Regions from separate parts of the Paenibacillus sp. J22P277 genome, predicted to be linked through region 1. Evidence: riboswitches for the same ligand, from Rfam matches in the RefSeq annotation. Region 1 holds a riboswitch; the other holds the start of a gene.
The links. A riboswitch is a leader RNA that binds a small molecule or an ion and turns the genes downstream of it on or off. The one in region 1 is predicted to bind ZMP and ZTP.

Region 2: linked by a shared signal. The riboswitch ahead of AC50YL_RS25985 (bifunctional 5,10-methylenetetrahydrofolate dehydrogenase/5,10-methenyltetrahydrofolate cyclohydrolase) and the one ahead of rpiB (ribose 5-phosphate isomerase B) in region 1 are both predicted to bind ZMP and ZTP.

Annotation. Positions count from the first base shown of each region.
Region 1 is NZ_JBXENS010000011.1:102,144-109,320, forward strand. It holds gene AC50YL_RS32485 (UCP032817 domain-containing protein) at 1-258, opposite strand, end outside; gene AC50YL_RS32490 (sugar phosphate isomerase/epimerase family protein) at 491-1,282, opposite strand; gene AC50YL_RS32495 (Crp/Fnr family transcriptional regulator) at 1,560-2,234, shown strand; gene AC50YL_RS32500 (YgaP family membrane protein) at 2,416-2,607, shown strand; gene glyA (serine hydroxymethyltransferase) at 2,743-3,990, opposite strand; gene AC50YL_RS32510 (TIGR01440 family protein) at 4,156-4,758, opposite strand; gene rpiB (ribose 5-phosphate isomerase B) at 4,773-5,240, opposite strand; ZMP/ZTP riboswitch at 5,359-5,441, opposite strand; gene AC50YL_RS32520 (low molecular weight protein arginine phosphatase) at 5,513-6,094, opposite strand; gene AC50YL_RS32525 (manganese efflux pump MntP) at 6,126-6,686, opposite strand; gene AC50YL_RS32530 (L-threonylcarbamoyladenylate synthase) at 7,086-7,177, opposite strand, start outside.
Region 2 is NZ_JBXENS010000007.1:469,705-476,881, reverse strand. It holds gene AC50YL_RS26005 (ABC transporter substrate-binding protein) at 1-297, opposite strand, end outside; gene AC50YL_RS26000 (GTP-binding protein) at 758-1,969, opposite strand; gene AC50YL_RS25995 (SDR family NAD(P)-dependent oxidoreductase) at 2,353-3,078, shown strand; gene AC50YL_RS25990 (ThuA domain-containing protein) at 3,096-3,728, shown strand; gene AC50YL_RS25985 (bifunctional 5,10-methylenetetrahydrofolate dehydrogenase/5,10-methenyltetrahydrofolate cyclohydrolase) at 3,987-4,835, opposite strand; ZMP/ZTP riboswitch at 4,901-4,980, opposite strand; gene coaD (pantetheine-phosphate adenylyltransferase) at 5,146-5,622, opposite strand; gene AC50YL_RS25975 (phosphoesterase) at 5,619-6,131, opposite strand; gene AC50YL_RS25970 (cupin domain-containing protein) at 6,217-6,543, opposite strand; gene AC50YL_RS25965 (zinc-dependent alcohol dehydrogenase) at 6,543-7,177, opposite strand, start outside.

The DNA of each region.
Region 1 (7,177 bases):
ATGGCGAAGGACCCGGTCTTTGACGCGCGCCTCGAAATCCGGCGTCAGCGCCGCTTCCAAGCGTTCCGCGGCGGGCCTGGCCGGGTGGCCGGCAGGTACGCCGAGGCACTCGGGAGGCATGCGCAGCGGCGCGGACGGACGACGAACGTTCGTGCGCCCGCCGTTTCCCCGAACGGCGCCCGAGCCGCCTTTGGACTTCCCCAGATTGAACAGGACCGCGACGGTAACGAAGATGATGATCGCGAATAGCAGCAGCATTCGGATGGCACCCCTTTTGGAATATGTACCTTCATCATAGCATGCCGGACAACGCTTCCAAGCGGTTTTGAGGAAAAATTAACCTTGGCCGGGCATGCCTGATTTGCGCCGTCCAGCGGCAAGCGAGTGCTTAATATAAAAACCCCTTCGGGCGTGCGACGCTGTTCGCGCCGCTTCCCGAAAGGGTTCCGATGGCAATGCGCGCTCCCGAGAACGCGCGGTGAATATTTGTTTACCCGCGCATCAGCAGCCGGTTCATGTAATCCACCGTAAAACGGACGCCTTGGTCGCCCAGCTCGCCCGTCCACGTACGCGAATGCGGCTCGATGCTCAGGCCGCCCGTATAGCCGACGCCGTACAGAATCGCCATGAACGTGCCCCAATCGGTCTGATCGAGCCCCGCCGGCGGATCGTCGAAGCGCTTGCCGTCGATAATAACCGAGCCTTTGATGTGGACGTGGAGGAACCGATGGCCCCAGTCCGCCATTTCCTTCAAATAATTTTGTCCCGCGTACCGGGCATGGGACGGGTCGAATTTGATGCCGAGCTCCGGCAAATGGCCGTGAATGAGCTTCCAGGCCGTTTCGTCGACGATATAACTGTTCCAATGGCAGTTATACGTGGCGATCCGGACGCCGCGCGCGCGGCCGTAATCGAGCAGCAACGTGAAGAAAGCGATCGAGGCGCGCACGTTCTCGTAGTAAGACAACTCCTCGACGTAGTTGGCGCCGCAGACGAACACGGGGCAGCCAAGCTCTTGGCAGGCATCGATCAGCGTATACGCCGCTTGAAGCTCTTCCTCGATGATGCTGCCGTCCTTCGCGATTCTGTCCGATCCCCAGCGGCCGACCGATCCCACTCCGACGCCCGTCCGCGCGCCGGCCGCTTTCAGCTCGGGAACGGCCGCGGCGAATTCGCCCGCCGGCGAGCCGACGTTGATGCAAAATTCCAAGAACGACAAGCCGAGGCCCGCGGCGTAGTCAAAGCTTTCCGCCTTCGGATCGGCGATGATGCCTAATTTCATGTTCGTTTCTCCTCCATTCGATTTCCAATCTCGCGCCTCTGCGCGCCGGCCGCTCGTGCAGCCGGCCTCTATTCATTTCGACGAACGCGCGCCCCATCCTGCCAGCAGCGTCAATCCGCAGGAACGGAGCGCCGCTTCGCCCGCCGCGATATCGTTCCGCGCGCTTCCGGCTGCCTTGGACGCGGCGCGGCGAATGGCAATCCATCCCCTTTTTCTTGTATACTGGCATCAATAGATGACCAGCTTGCCCAGACCACCCGGAAAGAAGGAAACAGCCATGACCCTATCCGTACAGGCGGAGCTTCCGCGCATCCTTGCTTTGTTCCCGAGCTTGGCCGAGGTCGCTCCCGAGGATTGGGAGAAAGAAGACATCGGCATAGTCGAGCTGCAGCCCAATTACCTCGTTCATGAAGGACAGCTTCTCGATTATGCGGTCCTGCTGCTTGACGGTACCATTCGCATGTTCAAGATCAGTCCCGGCGGAAGGGAGATCACGCTGTACCGCATCCAAGGCGGGGAGTGCTGTCCGCTCATGATGACCAGCATCCTCGGCGAAAGCGAATACGAGGCCTCCGCCTGCATCGAGAAGACCAGCCTGGCCTTGGCGATTCCAGTGGGGTTGTTCAGGGAATGGATGGACCGTTACCGCGGCTTCCGGCAATATATATTCAAAATGGTGGGCAAGCGCCTGATCCTCATGTCCAATCTGCTGGACAACATCAACTTCAAAACCATCCCGGGGCGCGTCGCGGAATTTCTCTACGAGCAAACCGCGTCCGGAACCGCTACGCTGGACATGACGCACGATTCGATCGCCACGGAGCTCGGCACGGCGCGGGAAGTGATCAGCCGCACGCTGAAGAGCTTCGAGAAAGAAGGCATCCTCGCCCTTGCGCGGGGCCGGATAGCCGAGATTAAGCGCGGCGAATTGGAACGCTACTTGGAATATTGAGCACGGACGAAAACAGTCGATTCCCGTAGAGGAATCGGCTGTTTTTCTTGTTGCCGGTGGGCCGCTTCCGCCTTGGAATCGTTTTATCGCTTCGTGTGACTTTGTCACGGAAGAGAGCCCGTACGGGATGGTAAGCTTCATCTCAAGAACGAGCAAGCCAATTCAAAGGGGGAAACGATTCATGAGAAACGTAGGAGGAGCGGACCGGACGATCCGGATCGTGCTGGGCATCGCGCTGTTGTCGTTGTTTTTTGTTCTGCCGGGGTATTACAAATTATTCGGTCTCGTCGCCATGCCGCTGCTGTTCACGGGCTTGACGCAGCGCTGCGCGATCAACCAGCTGCTTGGCCGAAACACCTGCAGAATCCGTTAACCGCCTAACGGACAAGCAATGAACGCCGGGAAACTCGCCAAACGAAAAAAGTCGTTGGTCCGCTGCGGGAAGCAGCGACCAACGACTTTTTCGTTATCGGGCCGGTCTAAACCAGACCCGACTATTGACCGGATTTTAATACGTCATGCCCGGATACAGCGGGTATTGCGACACGAGGTCGCTGACCATGCCGCGCGCCTTTTCAAGCACGGCTTCGTCTTTCGGGTTCTTCAGCGTCATCGCGATGACTTCGGCGATCGTCTTCATCGCGTCCACGCCCATGCCGCGGGAAGTAGCCGCAGGCGTACCGATGCGAATGCCGCTCGTGACGAACGGGCTGGTCGGGTCGAACGGAATCGCGTTCTTGTTGACCGTGATTCGAACGGAATCGAGCACATGCTCGGCGTCCTTGCCCGTGATGTTCAAGTTGCGCAGGTCGATCAGCATGAGGTGGTTGTCCGTGCCGCCGGAGACGATGTTGATGCCTTGGGCGATCAGCGCCTCAGCCAGCGCTTGCGCGTTGTCGATGACGTTCTTGCCGTATTCCTTGAACGACGGCTGCAGTGCTTCGCCGAACGCGACCGCCTTGGCCGCGATGATGTGCATCAAAGGGCCGCCCTGGGAGCCCGGGAAGACCGCTTTGTCGATCGCCGCCGCCCATGCTTTGCGGCATAGGATCATGCCGCCGCGCGGTCCGCGGAGCGTTTTGTGCGTCGTGGTCGTCACGAAATGCGCGTAAGGCACCGGGCTCGGATGCAGACCGGCGGCGACCAGACCCGCGATATGCGCCATGTCGACGAAGAGCAGCGCGCCCACGTCGTCGGCGATTTTGCCGAGCGCTTCGAAATCGATGATGCGCGGGTACGCCGAAGCGCCCGCGACGATCATGCGGGGACGGTGCTTGAACGCCAGCTTGCGCACTTCGTCATAGTTGATCGTGAACGTGTTCTCGTCGACGCCGTAAGCGACGAAGTTGTACAGAATGCCGGATGCGTTGACCGGGCTGCCGTGCGTCAAATGGCCGCCGTGGGCCAAGTTCATGCCGAGCACCGTGTCGCCGGGCTGCAATGCGGCCAGGTAAACGGCCATGTTCGCTTGCGCGCCGGAGTGGGGCTGGACGTTCGCGTGCTCGGCGCCGAACAGGTCCTTCGCGCGGTTGCGCGCGATATCCTCGGCGATGTCCACGTGCTCGCAGCCGCCGTAGTAGCGCTTGCCCGGATAGCCTTCGGCGTATTTGTTCGTCAGCACCGTGCCCATTGCTTCCAATACGGCTTCGGATACGATGTTCTCGGAGGCGATCAGCTCGATGTTGTCGCGCTGGCGCTGCAGCTCGAGGCCAAGGGCTTTCATGATTTCGGGATCTTGCTTGCGTAGGTTTTCCATGATTATTCCTCCTAAAGTTTTATGGCGAAGCACGAACCGGCGTGGGCCGGTTCGGAGAATAAAACAACTTCGAAAGCATACGCTTCGTTTTATGGCGAAGCACGAACCGGCGTGGGCCGGTTCGGAGAATAAAACAACTTCGAAAGCATACGCGTTTTTAATTGCTCAGTCGCAATTGTCGCTCGCGGCATCCGACTCCGATGGGCGCGAATAAACCGCCCGTTCCCCGCCGATCAGCTTCGGACGGGTGAAGGCCATCGTCACGTGCGCCGAACCGATGGACCGGATCGACGGCCGCACCGGCACCGCCACGCGCTTCAAATGCATGCCGATGAACGTGTCGCCGATGTCGATGCCCGCATGCGCCTGCACCGTTTCCGTCAGCACCGCGTCCCGCAGCGCGCCGAACGCATACGCCGCCATGGAGCCGCCCGCCTTGCGCACCGGCACCGCCGAGACCAGCTCAAGCCCGTAGCGCTCCGCCGCTTCGCGTTCCATGACGAGCGCCCGGTTCAGATGCTCGCAGCATTGGAACACCGGATAGAAATCCAACTCGCCCCGCACGGCCTCGATGCCGCCGTAGATCGCCTGCGCCGTCTCCAGCGTACCGGACGTGCCGATTCGCTGGCCGAGCACCTCGCTCGTGGACACGCCGATCACGAGCAATTGCCCCTTGCGAAGGTTGGCGGCTTCGGCAAGCTCGCGCACGACGGTCTCGACATCTTTGGTCAACCGAGCCGCACTTCCGCCCGCTGCCGTATCGTTCATGTCGGATCCGCTCCTTATTCCGCGTGCGCCGGCTGCGCGTTTTGTTCTTCGATCCGCTTCACCTTGTTCAAGCGGCCGACATGGCGCTCGCCGTTCGAGAACGGCGTTTCCAGCCAGATGCGGATGATTTCTTGAGCCACGCCCGGTCCGATCACGCGCTCGCCCATGGCCAGCACGTTCGTGTCGTTATGGTCGCGCGTCGCCTGCGCCGAGAACATGTCGTGCACGAGGGCGCAGCGAATGCCGGCCACCTTGTTCGCGGCGATGGACATGCCGATGCCCGTGCCGCAGATCAGAATGCCGCGGTCGGCCTTGCCCTGCGCGACGCGCTCGCAAACCGGCAGCGCGTAGTCCGGGTAATCGACCGATTGCTCGCAGGTACATCCGACGTCCTCGATTTCATGACCCAGCGACTGTATATAAGGCACGACGATTTCTTTGAGGCGGTAGCCCCCATGGTCTGCTCCGATGGCGATTTTCATCCTTGATATACCTCCCAATGAGACCGCGCAATGGCGGAAATTGTCGATTCGCAATGGTTCTAGTATACCTGATTTCGCCGGAAAAGACGAAAAAAGAGCAAGCATGCTCACGCACGCTGCTCTTTGCCCAGGCGACCGGCCGTATGATCCGATGCTCCACCGTGGTTGGACCCACTTTCGTCGCCAGTTACATCGGAAACCGTCTTTAATTAGCTTTATCATACCGGATCGGGCCGGCAAAATCAATCCTTCGCCGCAATCGCCAGCGCCCGTTATTTGCGCTGCTGCAGGCGTTCCAGCAGCTTGCGCAGCGCCGCTTCGATCTCGGCCGCGCTGTCCTCGTAGACGTGCAGCGGGCCGCCGAACGGATCGGCAATGTCGAAGCTCGGAATGGAAGCTTCCAGCTCCAGCAGCCGCCGGCGCTCCGCGTCCGTCAATTGCCCGCCGAGGGCTTGCTTCATTTGGAAATCCGTATAGAGGCTCTCCAGCTCCGCGATGCGTCCCAGCCCCTCTTCGTCGCGATGGACGAACTCCAGCAGCGTGTACGTCTTGTCCACGGCGCTCGGAAATCGCTGCAGCAGGTGGCGTTTATGGCTGGCGGTCATCGTCAATATAAGATCGGCCCACGTCACGGAGCCGCTTTCGAGCGCGGTGGAGCCGTTGTTATGGCGGATGTCCCGGCGCCGCAGCACCGATTGCGCGTGCGTCGATACGGGAAGGCCGTCCACGGTCGAAACGCCCGCGGAGCGGACCTCCAGCGACATCCCGCGCTTCTGCGCCAAATCCCGAAGCATCGCCTCCGCCATCGGCGAACGGCACGTGTTGCCGGTACATACGAACAAGATCCGTTTCATGCGAGAACCTCCTTTAGGTGGGCTTCGGAATTCAGAACAAGATGAGCAGCCCGAACGTCAATAAAATCACGCCGCCGACCGCCTCGCCGTAACCGCCCAGGCTCGAGCTGACCCGGCGGCCGATCAGCAGGCCCGAGATGGACATGACGCCGCCTGCGAGGCCGAATAGCAGCACCGCCAGCAGCATATCCACGGCAAACATGCCGAGCGACAGGCCGACGGAGAAGGAATCGATGCTGACGCTGAGCGCGAACAGCAGCATCCCCCAGGCGCTGCGATGATTGATCGACGGCACCGCGTCTCCGCGCAGCGAGCTGTAGATCATATGGCCGCCGAGCAGCAGCAGCAGCGCCCCGCCGGCCGAAGTCGCCACGCCGCCGAGCAGCGTGCCGACGTATTTCCCCGTAAAAATGCCCATCAGCGGCATCATGATGTGAAATAGCGCGATAATCGCGCTCAGCTTGAGGACATCAAGCAGCCGAATGCCTTTGAGCCCGATGCCCACGCCCAAAGAAAAAGCGTCCATCCCGAGCGCCAACGCGATTACGATCAGCGTCAGCAGCTGTCCGGCCTGCAGGCCCGCCTCAACCATGCCATCCACTCCCTGTCCATCATCTCATCCAAGCATATGCGGACAAGACAGGAAAGATGACGGAACGCCGGGACAAGCGGCAAAGCAAGCGCGGAACGCTTCGCGGGGGCGAGCCGGAGAGGAAGGCCGGCGACTGCGCATTTCAGGAACCGGCGCCGCTGTCAGCGAGTCGGGCGGATGACGTCTCCCGCTCGATGCTAGTCGATGGTTGTTTAATGCTATGATGCCGTCGCTTCCGATCGGCTGCTTGGTGCGATTTCTGCGCCTCGCCGGCCGAATCTCCGCCGCCATTGACGTGGACGATCGCGTGGCTGGCGGCCTTGGCCTTGCCGTTCATGAGCGTGCCCGATCCGTCCTCGGGATACGTCTCCCGCGCCTTGACGTGCGTGTCGAGCCGCCTTAGACGCGGACGACCGCGTGGTCGGCGGCCTTGGACAGGCGGTTCATGAGCGCATGCCCGATGCCCTGCTCGGGGCATGTCTCCGCCCAGA
Region 2 (7,177 bases), on a different contig from region 1:
CCCCAGCACGAGATCGTAGTCGTTGGACGCGATCTTTTGCGCGATGGACAAGTTGTTGCCGGCGTCGGCCTGCGCGTTGTTCATATCGACCTTGAGGTTGTCGCCTTCGGCGATGCCCGCGTCCTTCAGTGCCGCGAGGAAGCCTTCGCGCGTTGCATCCAGCGAGGGATGCTCCACGTACTGCGAGATCGCGATCGAGAAGGTCTTCGAGCCCGAACCGGAGGAAGCGTTGTTTTTCTCTCCGCAACCGCTTGCAATTACAAGCGCCGCCGCGGAAACAAGCAGGGAAGCCAGCATCTTTTTCTTCACTTTATTACCCCATTTCGTGGTTTGTCCAGTGATGCGGAAGCTGCGGATATCGGCATGCCTTGCCCCGATCCCAACCGTAATCCAGCCGCTTCTTCTTGGATGCCGTGTTAACGCATTTCTACTTCGACTCGACAAAGAACCTCAACGTTAATCCTTATTCTAATCGCGAAGACACAATTTCGTCAATTTTTTAAACGCATTTATTTTCCAATGATGGGGCGCTGTTCCAAGATCCGATTCGATGCCGGCTTTCTCGACAACGGTGCCCGGCCGGTCGGCATGGCGGCTCGTTCCGCGCCTCCGCGTGCCGTCCGAGCCCGCGCTATCCGCAAATGCAGGACCGTTATCGCTGCGCAAAAAAGACCGCCGGTCGTCCGGCCGATGGCCGTACGAGGCGATCTTGATATCCGTCCGAAGACGATGCGTGCCACGGGGGCATGTCCTAGATCTACCCGAGCTGCTCGGCGGACGCATTCGGCAGCCGGTCCGGGAATCCGTTCCAGTCCTGCTGCATCTCCGGCTCGGTGAGCAGGCAGCTGTCCAGCGCCGCGATCATCTCCGCCTGATTCATGTCGATGCCGATGAACACGATTTTGTTGATCCGGTCGCCGTAGACGGGGTCCCACTGCGCCGCGATATCCGGCTCCTGCCGGAGGATCCCCCGCTGCTCGGCCTGGGGAAGCGCCGCGACCCAGTAACCGGAAGGACCGAACTGGATGGACGGTCCCGCCTGGCTCAGACTCTGGCCCATCGCGTTGCGCGAAGCCAACCACACCATTCCCTTCGCCCGCACGACCTCCTCCGGCCAGCGGCTCATCCAGCGGTACAGCCGCTCGGGATGGAACGGCCGAACGCGCTCGTACACGAACGAAGCGATGCCGTACTCCTCCGTCTCCGGCGTATGATGCGGTTTCTCCATTTCCCGGATCCAGCCCGCGGAGACGCTCGCTTCCTCAAAATCGAACAGCCCCGTATGGAGGATTTCCGCCGGATCCACGGCACCGTGGCTGGCACGGAGAAGCTTGGCTCGCGGCTGCAGCTTCCGCAGCACGCCTTCCAGCTCCGCCAGGTCCGTGTCGTCCATCAGATCGCATTTGTTCAGCACGAGCACGTCGCAAAATTCGATCTGATCGATCAGCAGATCCACGACGTCCCGGGTATCGTCCTCGCCGACCGCCTGGCTGCGGGCCAGCAGCGAATCGCCGGAGGAGAAGTCGTGCCAGAACCGGTACGCGTCCACGACCGTGACCATGCAGTCCAGCCGGCAGAACCGGGATAAATCGATGCCCTGCTCCTCGTCCACGTAGGAGAAGGTCTGCGCGACGGGAACCGGTTCGCCGACGCCCGTCGATTCGATGAGGATGTAATCGAAGCGTCCCTCCAGCGCGAGCTGCTCCACCTCCCGAAGCAGGTCCTCGCGGAGCGTGCAGCAGATGCAGCCGTTCGACATTTCCACCAGCTTCTCGTCGGTGCGGGACAAGCCGCCGCCTTCCTTGACGAGCGACGCGTCGATATTCACTTCGCTCAGATCGTTGACGATCACGGCCACCCGCAGGCCGTCGCGGTTTTGCAGCACATGGTTGAGCAGCGTCGTCTTGCCGGAGCCGAGGTAGCCGCTAAGGACGGTTACCGGAATTTTGTCGGTGTTCGGAAGGTTCATGGATATACCTGCTTTCATGCGTAATTTTTACGAATTGAATCCAAAACGATACTTCGGCGACAGGTTACGGACCATTACGAATCGCGAGGGAGAATTCCATCGTCGTTAATCGTAATATTTACTATTAAAAGATATCAGCCTCGTCCTCATCCGTCAACCTGTAAATCCGACATGCCCGTAGGCAGCCCTGGCATTACGCCCCGATGAAAGGCATCCCTCCTGACCATCCCCTCCGTGCAGCACGCCAGCCGAACGGCAACGTCAGCCATAATGCCGCATCGATTATCGTAGGCAGCTATCCTGATTTTCCCTATAATGGAACTAAGCAACGCCTACCGCTGCTCCCTTGCCGAAACTAATTTCACAAAATGGAGGAAGCTCTTATGCTACAGCTCAACCAGGTTTGCATCACCGGCACCGACCGCGGGATCGGGCTCGAATTGGCGAAAGGCCTGCTTCGGGCCGGCTGCACCGTGCATGCGGGCGGCATCGTCGACCCGAATCCCGAGCTTGCGCAGCTGTCCGCGCAATTCCCGGGACGGTTGCATCCGTTCCGGCTGGACGTCGGAGACGACGCAAGCGTGAAGGAAGCCGCGGACCGGATACGGAGCATGGCGCCGGCGCTCGACATGCTGATCAACAACGCCGCCCTGCTCGGGGACACGGGGAAAACGATCGCGGACGATCTGGATTTCGGCGACATGCAGCGGGTCTATAACGTCTCCGCGCTCGGCGCGATCCGCATGGCGAACGCGCTGCTTGAACCGGTCATGAACGGCGGCAGGCTGATCGTAAACATCAGCTCCGAAGCCGGAAGCATCGGGAACAGCCATCGCGAGGCGTGGTTCGGCTATTGCATGGCCAAAGCCGCGCTGAACATGGGCTCGACCATCATCCATAACCGGATCCGCAAGGACGGCGGACGCGTGCTGCTCCTTCATCCCGGCTGGGTGAAAACGTTCATGGGCGGCAGCTGGAACGACGCGGGCACGCATACCCCCGAGGAAGCGGCCGCTCATATCCTGCGGCTAATCGAAGCGCGAGGCGGCGAGCTGCACGATTCGCCCCTATACTTGGAAGCGGATACAGGCAACGAGCTGCCTTGGTGAAGAGAGGAGACACGACGATGAACGAATCCGTTCAAGCGCTGCTGCTTGGGGATTTCACGGCCGCGCCTTGGCATCCGCTGGAGCCGGCGCGCGCGGAGCTGCAGTCCATTCTTGGCGGCGATTTCCATCTGGACGCCACGGAAGATTACGATGTCCTGACCCGGCTGGATCAAGCGGCATCCCCCTTGTGCATCTCGTATACGGACTGCTGGCAACGCACCTTGAAGCCCGAACAAACGGCAGGACTCCTGCGGTACGTCGCGGGCGGCGGCGGCCTGCTCGTGGTCCATAACGGCATATCGCTGCAATGCAGTCCGGAGCTTGCGCAGCTGATCGGCGCCCGCTTTACCGGACATCCGCCTTGCCAGCCGCTCCGCTACCATCCCGTTGCCGGACATCCCCTGCTCGAGGGCGTCGACGCGTTCAGCCTGGACGAAGAGCCGTACTTCTTCGAATTCGATCCGTTATCGGAACGCGAGGTGTTCCTCGAATACGAATTCGAAGGGAACCGTTATCCCGCCGGTTGGACGCATCCTTACGGGCTTGGCAAGGTCGTCTACCTGCAGCCGGGGCATCATGCCCCTTCGTTCAAGCCCGCGTCTTATCGGCGGCTTGTGCTGAACGGCGCGCGGCGGGCTTGCGGCCGTTAAGCCAGGCCGCTCCCCGAATCGCAAATAAGGCGATCCTCCGGTTCTCGACCGAGGATCGCCTTATTCGTCTTATGAACTGCTCGACCGGGCTCCGCCGGACGCCTGCTTGTTCACGTTAAACGCGGCACGCTTCGATGCATCGGCGAGATGCGCCCTTTCCGACAACGCCATAGGCCTGCTGCTGCCGTTAAACTTCGCGCGGCGCGCATCGAAACGCGCTGACCGGCTTGCCGGGGCCTCTGCATCGCGCCATCTCGTCTACGCCCCGAGCTTCTCCGCCGCATCCACCGTATGCTTGAGCAGCGTCGCGATCGTGACGGGCCCGACGCCCGCGGGAACCGGCGTGATCGCGGACGCATGCCGCGCGCACGCCTCATAATCGACGTCGCCGACGTTGCCGGGGTTATAGCCGGCGTCGAGCACCACGGCGCCCGGCTTGATCCAGTCGCCCTGCACGAAATTCGGCTTGCCGACGGCGGCGACGACGATGTCCGCGAGACGCACGATCGCGGGCAGGTTCTCCGTCCGCGAATGGCAGGTCGTCACGGTCGCGTCCGCGTTCAGGAGCATGGCGGAGACGGGCTTGCCGAGAATCGGGCTTCTGCCGATGACGACGGCATGGCGGCCGCGCGCCGGCAGCCCGTAGTAGTCCAGTATCGCCATGATCGCCGCCGGCGTGCAGGACGGAAAGTCCGCGAAGCCGAACGCGTTCTGCGCGAAGCCGAGCGTCGTGACGCCGTCAACGTCCTTCCGGATGTCGATGGCTTCGAAAGCCGCGCGTTCGTCGATCCCGTGCGGCACGGGATGCTGCAGCAGAATGCCGTGCACGGAGGCATCCTCGTTCAGCTTCCGAATCGCGCCGATCAGCTCCTCCGTCGTCGTGCCGGCAGGCAGCTCCACGCGGATCGACGCGATGCCGAGGCGCTTGCAGGCGTTGCCTTTCATCCGCACGTACGTCGCGGAAGCCGGATCGTCGCCGACCAGCACCGTCGCCAGACACGGTTTAATTCCCCGTTCCGCCAACCTGGCGATGCGCGCCTCCAATCGTGCCTTGATGCTGTCGGCGACCGCGTTGCCGTCCAAAACAAGCTGGTTTGCATGAGTCATGTTCCGTCACCCTTTCCGTGTTAGATGCGCAGAAAAACAGAAAGAGGCAAGGGGGAATTCCCCCTTACCTCTGCCCAGGCGTACGGCCGTATAAACGATGTGCTCCCCCGCGGTTCGCCGCGTTACGCCAGTCACACACGCTTTTGAATCGATGCTTGTATTATACGCCTGCAACGGATGCGGAGCAATCCCTTGCACGGAGCCGCACGGAACTTGGCGGCGGACGGCCATCAAACCTGCCTGGCCGAGAATTCGCGATGTACCGTACATGCCGCGAATCCGCCCGATATCGCAGAACGACGACCCGCCCTCATACGGTGAACGTCACCATCCGCGCATATGCGTCCCGGTGCATGTACGCCTGCGCCAGCTCCGTCTTGTTCGACTGGAGGAACATGCGCACGAGCGAGCTGCTCGTCTGGATGTCCTTCAAATAAGGCGAGAGGTACACGGTGTCCGCCTTCGTCGTGCTCCGCATGTACTGTTCCAGCTGCAGCTCGTACTCGAGGTCCGTGGAGTTGCGGATGCCCCGGATGACGGCCTTCACGTTATTGGCGTTGACGTAATCCGCCACGATGCCCTCGAAAGGCACCACGACCGCGTTCGCCATTTGCGCCAAGGACAACTGCACGAGCTCGGTACGCTGCGAGATGTCGAAATAATGCTGCTTGCTCCGGTTGTTCGCGATGATCACATGCACCTCGTCGAACAGGCTCCCCGCCCGCTCGATGACCGAAATATGCCCCAGCGTGATGGGGTCGAAGCTTCCCGCGTAGACGACCTTCATGCCTGCTCCTCGCTCGGCACCACGGCGTCGCGGATCTGCTCGAACGTGAGCGGCGCGTAATCCCAATGCTCCACGCTGACGTTGAAGTAACTGACGCTCTCGTACTTCTGCCCGTGGATATGGCCGTGCACGTTCACGTAAGGCATGTGCTTGTTCATGTACATCGGCTCGTGGGACAGGAAGAAGAAGTCCTTGTAAATGATCGGATGCTCGCTCACCTCGTCGAAACCGACGTCCAGCCACCATTGGCGGGAGCGGCCCCGATCGTGATTGCCGAGGATCAGATGCTTGTACCCGTTCAGCCGCGAGACGATCGCTTTGGTCTTGTCCCGGTTCAGGAACGAGAAATCCCCGAGATGGAACACCTTGTCCCCTTCGCCGACGACCGCGTTCCATTTCTCGATCATCGCCTCGTTCATCTCGTCGGCGTTCGCGAACGGCCGCGATTCGAAATCGATGATATGCTTGTGACCAAAGTGATGGTCGGAGATGAAAAACACCTTTTGCATGGATGACCACGCTCCTTGTTATGCGTTTAACCGTTCTCGGCACTTCGCGCGGCTGCCCGGGACTCGACGCCGTAAGATGCTGCCCTTATTCCGTGATGGTCGCCAGCAGATCGGCGCGCAGCGGCGTGAACGTTTCGACGACGACCGTGTCCGCCAGCGCCGTTACCTCGTGTACCGCATCGCCGGGGATGAAGAGCTGCTCGCCGGCTTCGGCGACGATGATCGTTCCGTTCATCTCGAGCTGCAGCCGGCCGCTGACGACGAACGTCAGCTGCTCGTGCGGATGGGCGTGCGCGGTCCCGACCGATCCGGTCTTCAGCGTCACCATCATGCTCATGATCGACTCGCCCGGCGGGAATATTTTGCGTTCGATCCCCGGTCCGGATGCATGCCATTCGTTAAAGCGCGGCATCAGGCTTCGCCTCCCGGCACCAGCAGTACTTTGGACACGCTGCCCGGCTGCTTCAGCAGCGTTTCGAACCAGCGGCCGCCTTCGCCGAGCGGCGCTTCGACCACGCCGTCGGCCAGTCCGATGCGGCCTTCCTCGATCCATCGCAGCGCCGTGCGAAAATTCGCCGTCGAATAAGCGAAAGCGCCCGTCATCGTCACTTCGTTCCGGATCGCGATATTGACCGGCAGCGCCGACTCTTCCTCGTGCAAGCCCGTGAATACGGCGCGGCCGCCGCCCTTGCAGGCAAGCACGCACTGCCTGCGCGTCAGTCCCGCGCCGACCGCGTCGAACGCGACGTTCACGCCGGCGCCGCCGGTCAACCGCTTCACTTCTTCCAGCGTGTCCCCGCCGTCCGCCGGGCAGATCGTATGCTTCGCCCCCAGCTTCGCGGCGATCGCCAACCTGTCCGCGTTCATGTCGACCGCGATCGCGTCGCGCACGCCATACTGCAGCACCGCCTGCAGCGCGAGCAGTCCGATCGGCCCCATCCCGATGATAAGCACCGTGTCCGTCGGACGCGGCGCGGCCAACTCCGCCGCGCGAATGGCGCACGCTGCCGGCTCCGTCATCGCCGCCTGCTGCAGCGTCACCGCGT